Regions from separate parts of the Cobetia sp. AM6 genome, predicted to be linked through region 2. Evidence: predicted binding sites of a transcription regulator. Region 2 holds the regulator's gene; the other holds the start of a gene.

Region 1 (2,395 bases), 840 kb from region 2:
CGCGCACTCGCCGGAGTAGAACTTGGGCGCCGCGTCATCGAAGCGACCGCCGAACACGAAGCGCTTGTCGGCCTGCCAGTCATCGAGACGCTGGATGTGATCGACCACGGCGGTCGTGTTGAATTCGAGGCGGGTATCGGTGCCGGCGAAGCCATTGGCCTGGCTGGCGAAGGGCACGTCGTTGCGCGCCGAGAAGTTCTCCAGCATCACCCAGGACGGCCAGGTGGTGGTCAGGCCACAGCTGGCGGCGCCGGAATCGACGACCTTCTTGAGCGCAGCGCCCATTTCCTGCCAGGTCTGCGGGAGGGAGTCGACGCCCGCCTTGGCCAGCACGTCCTTGTTGTAGTAGGTCACCGGCGTCGAGGAGTTGAACGGCATCGACAGCATCTTGCCGTCGGTGTCGGTGTAATAGCCGGTGACGGCAGACAGGTAGGCGTTCGGGTCGAAGGCGGTGCCTTCCTGCGGCGCGAAGTCTGCCATCAGCTGATGCACCGGGACGATCGCGCCCTTGGCGCTCATCATGGTGGCGGTGCCGACCTCGAAGATCTGCACGATGTCCGGACCCTTGCCGGCGCGGAAGGCGGCGATGGCGGAGGTCATGGTCTCGGAGTAGTTGCCCTTGAAGACCGGCTTGACGACGTAATCGTCCTGGCTTGCGTTGAAGTCGGCCGCGATCTCGTCGACCTTCTTGCCGAGCCCGCCCCCCATGGCGTGCCACCATTCCACCTCGATGGCGGCGAGGGCACTGGCGGAGGCGGAGGCGAAACCGATGGCCAGCGCGAGGCTGGCGAGGCGACGAGTCGCGGTGGCAGTCGTACGGGTGCTTGCATGATGAGTCGGGCGGCGCATGGTCAAACTCCTGAGAGGTTCCCCTGGCCAGCTTCCGCAACAAAGAAGAAGGACGCTGGCCGCTGACGATCGATGGCGACGATCAAGTGAACATTTTCTTGTTCTTTTGATGATCGTCCGAAAAGCGTAGACGACTCTATAGCGCCCGCCTTACAACTTTGTGACAGGAAGATGTTCATTCGAGCGAGGCTGAGCTTATGGCTGAATTTGTGACTGAGTTTGTGAATGAGCAGCGAGTGTGTGGCGCCGCCAGCTCGGCTCAGGCTGGCAAGCGAGGCGCCGGGGGTAACTCAAGGCCGGAATAAGCGGCCGGCGAGCGAGTGTGCTAGTCTTGCGCGCTGAAAATGCCTGTGGCGGAGAATGCGATGAAAGTGGTTGAAGTGAGTGCCGGTGCCCGACGTGATGCCTGTCTGGCGATGCTGTGCGCCGAAGTCCATGGCCGCGAAGGGGGTCTGGATGCGCTGGTGAGTTACGCCGGCGTGCGTGGGGTGTGGTTCGAGAACGAGATGGCGCGCCTGTTCGCGCTGGTCGACGATGCCGAGCGCATCCACTCTGCCGCGCTGCTGGTACTCGACGAGAACGCACGTGGCCTGAATCTGGCGCTGTGGGCGACGCCGACGGTGCATCGCGGTCACGACCACGGCATCGCGCTGGTCTCCCAGCTGTCCGATCACGGCCGCCTGCAGGTGCGCATCACCGACAGCTCACTGGTCAGCGTGCTGCGTCGCGCCGGCATCAACGACTGGCTGGAGGCCGAGGCCGAAGGCGATCAACCGCGCGAGCTGGTCGGCATGAATCCGGCGGCGCGTGTCGGCAACCTGGCGGCCCTCGACGCGCCGCTGCGTCTGGATCGCGAGCGCATCAAGCGCTCCTTCAAGGCACGGCCGAAGGACTTCGAGACCTACAAGAACGCCTTCGTACGTGATCTGGAGCACTTCGCGCGTCATATCTGAGGATGAGATGACGCAAGCGAATGACATGCTCACCAAGACAAAGGCCCCGCTCATTGAGCGGGGCCTTTGTGGTTCTGCGATCGGCGATCAGCGATCAGTTACTGCATCGATCAGGTGGGCGTCGATCAAGCGGGCGTCGGCCAGTCATCAGGCGGCGTCCTGCTGCGGGTTGGAGGCGGTGCCGTCACTCGCCATCGGCTTGCGCACGAAGGCGTCGAATTCGAAGTGGTCGACGGTCAGCATGTCGAGTACCTCGGCTTCGAAGACGCGCATGAAGCCGCCATCCTCGGCGGACAGGATGCCTGCCTCGACCGCCGCTTCGATACGCGCTTCCGGTGACAGTGCGTCGGCCGGAATCTCGCCCTTGTGGTAGGCCTTGGCCAGCGCCTTGTAGATCGGCTCGGCGCGCGGATAGTCCTTGAGCAGCGCGTTGTAGCGGGCGAGGGCGTTGTCCTGCTGGCCTTCGTCCTGCGCGTCCCAGGTGTTGTCGGTCAGCTTGGCACGCAGTGCAGTGTCGGTGGAGACGGCGCGGGCGATCTCGCGGGTCAGGCTGTCCTTGGGCATGGCGAACTGACGGCCACGCGGCAGGGCGA
Region 2 (2,395 bases):
AGCAGGCCCTGGTCATCCGCCTTCCAGCGCAGGGTGATATGGCAGTCTTCGGGGGTGTAGCGCACCGCATTGAATACCAGATTCGAGATCGCGCTGCGCAGCTCCTGCTCCTCACCGCGCAGAGACACGCTGGCATCGGCCTCGATGGAGAAGGTGTGGCGCCCCTGGGACAGGCCTTCGGCGTCGTCGCGGATATGGCCGAGCAGGGCGCTCATGTCGATGCAGCGACCGTTGTCGGACAGCTCGTCGGTTTCCAGGCGTGACAGGGTCAGCAGGTCCTCGACCAGGTGCTGCATGCGGTCGGTCTGGCTCTGCATCTGGCCAAGCCCACGCTGCCAGCGCGGTGGCAGGTCATCGGCGTAATCGGAGTAGGTCTCGAGATAGCCGGCCAGCACCGTCAGCGGCGTGCGCAGCTCATGGGAGACATTGGCCACGAAGTCGCGGCGCATCTCTTCAAGACGATAGAGGCGGGTGACGTCACGCAGCATGACCAGACGCTCGTTGTCACCGAACAGGGTGATGGAGATCTGCAGCGTCAGGTTGTCAGACAGCGGCGACTGGAGCGTCAGCGGCTCGCGGTAGGCCAGCCGATTGAAGTAGTCGATGAAGACGGGGTCACGCAGATAGTTGGTGATGTGCTGACCGCGGTCGTGGCTGGCCTTGAGACCGACCAGCTGCTCGGCCGCGCTGTTCCACCATTCCATGTCACCGTGGTTGTCCAGCATCACCAGGCCGTCGCGCATGGCCTCGGAGGATTCCTGGATACGGTTGAGGATGCTGCGCAGTCGCTCCTGAGCCTGACGCTGGCCCTTCTGGTAGCGGTAGAGACGATCGAGCAGGTCTCCCCAGACGCCATCGCCGGGCGGCGGCTCTTCATGGGGATTGGTGATCAGCCAGGTGTAGAGGCTCTTCAAGTGCTTGAGATGGACGAACAGATACAGCGAAAGACCCAGCGCCAGGCCCCAGCCCAGATGGCCCAGCAGGCCACCGATCAGGCCGAAGCCACCGGCAAGGTAGCCGAGGCGCCATAGCTCGTTGGTCCAATAGCGCATGAATCCCTCAGGCCTGAGCGCTGAAGCGGTAACCGGTGCCGCGGACGGTCTGGATCAGATGCTGATGGCCTGTGCCCAGCGCCTTGCGCAGGCGACGGATGTGCACGTCCACGGTGCGCTCCTCGACATAGACGTTGCCGCCCCATACCTGGTCGAGCAGCTGGCTGCGCGTGTAGGCACGCTCCTGATGCGTCATGAAGAACTGCAGCAGGCGATATTCGGTCGGGCCGACATCCAGCGAGTTGCCGTGGGCGGTGACGCGGTGGCTGGCCGGGTCGAGCATCAGGCCTTCGACTTCCACCGCCTCCTCGACCCCCTTGGGAGTGGTGCGACGCAGCACGGCCTTGAGACGGGCGACCAGCTCGCGCGGCGAGAAGGGCTTGGTGATGTAGTCGTCGGCACCGGCTTCCAGGCCTTGAATCTTGTTGTCTTCCTCGCCCTTGGCGGTCAACAGGATGATCGGCAGCTCCGAGGTGGTCTCGTCACGCTTGAGACGCCGTGCGAGCTCCAGGCCACTGGTGCCCGGCATCATCCAGTCCAACAACAGCAGATCGGGCTTTTCATCGACGACGATGGCGTGGGCGTCCTGGGCATTGTCTGCCTCCAGCACGCGGTAATCCGCCATTTCGAGGGCAACGGCGATCATCTCGCGAATCGAGGATTCATCGTCGACAATCAGTACGGTCTTGGAGCTCATCGCTAGATCCCATGCAGCAGTCGGCGCACGCGCCAGAATGACAAGTCGATGACGATTACAACCCGCTTATATGACAACGAGATGACAACTGCCAGCATGGCAGCTTGCACGCAAGCCTGCCAGCCGCCTTGGAGGCGCGGCAGGCAGGCATGAACCGTGGGCTGGGGAGCAATAGAGGGCAGGGGTCGCTTTAAATTAAATAATACTAATGTTTATGCAGGAGTCAGCTCATCGGCCAGGTCGCCAGGGCGATACCGGCGAAGATCAGCAGACCCGTCCAATGATTGTTGAGGAAGGCCTGGAAGCAGGGCGCACGCTCCCGCTCACGGATCAGGCGTTGCTGCCAGACGAAGGTGACGGCGGCGGCAGCCAGGCCCAGCCAGTAGAAGATGCCCAGCGCCAGCTGCAGGCCGATGCCGATCAACACCGCCAGCATGCCCAGCTGCAACAGGCCGATCATCAGCTTGTCGGCACGCCCGAACAGCACGGCGGTGGACTTGATGCCCACCTTGAGGTCGTCGTTGCGATCGACCATCGCGTAGGCGGTGTCGTAGGCCACCGTCCACATCAGGTTGGCCGCGAACAGCCACCAGCCGTAGGTCGGTACCTCCTCCAGCGTCGCGGCGAAGGCCATCGGAATCGCCCA

The links. Region 2 encodes PhoB, which activates phosphate uptake and scavenging genes when phosphate is short. Its sites were predicted from a motif close to TGTCATANNNNTGTCANA; they were not measured.
Region 1: ugpB (sn-glycerol-3-phosphate ABC transporter substrate-binding protein UgpB) is a predicted target of PhoB. The motif match lies at 998-1,015, and genes of this name have one in related genera.

The regions. Positions count from the first base shown of each region.
Region 1 is NZ_AP021868.1:766,774-769,168, forward strand. It holds gene ugpB (sn-glycerol-3-phosphate ABC transporter substrate-binding protein UgpB) at 1-849, opposite strand, end outside; gene CLAM6_RS03265 (hypothetical protein) at 1,215-1,802, shown strand; gene CLAM6_RS03270 (acyl-CoA dehydrogenase) at 1,950-2,395, opposite strand, start outside.
Region 2 is NZ_AP021868.1:4,158,023-4,160,417, reverse strand. It holds gene phoR (phosphate regulon sensor histidine kinase PhoR) at 1-1,052, opposite strand, end outside; gene phoB (phosphate regulon transcriptional regulator PhoB) at 1,060-1,749, opposite strand; gene ubiA (4-hydroxybenzoate octaprenyltransferase) at 1,973-2,395, opposite strand, start outside.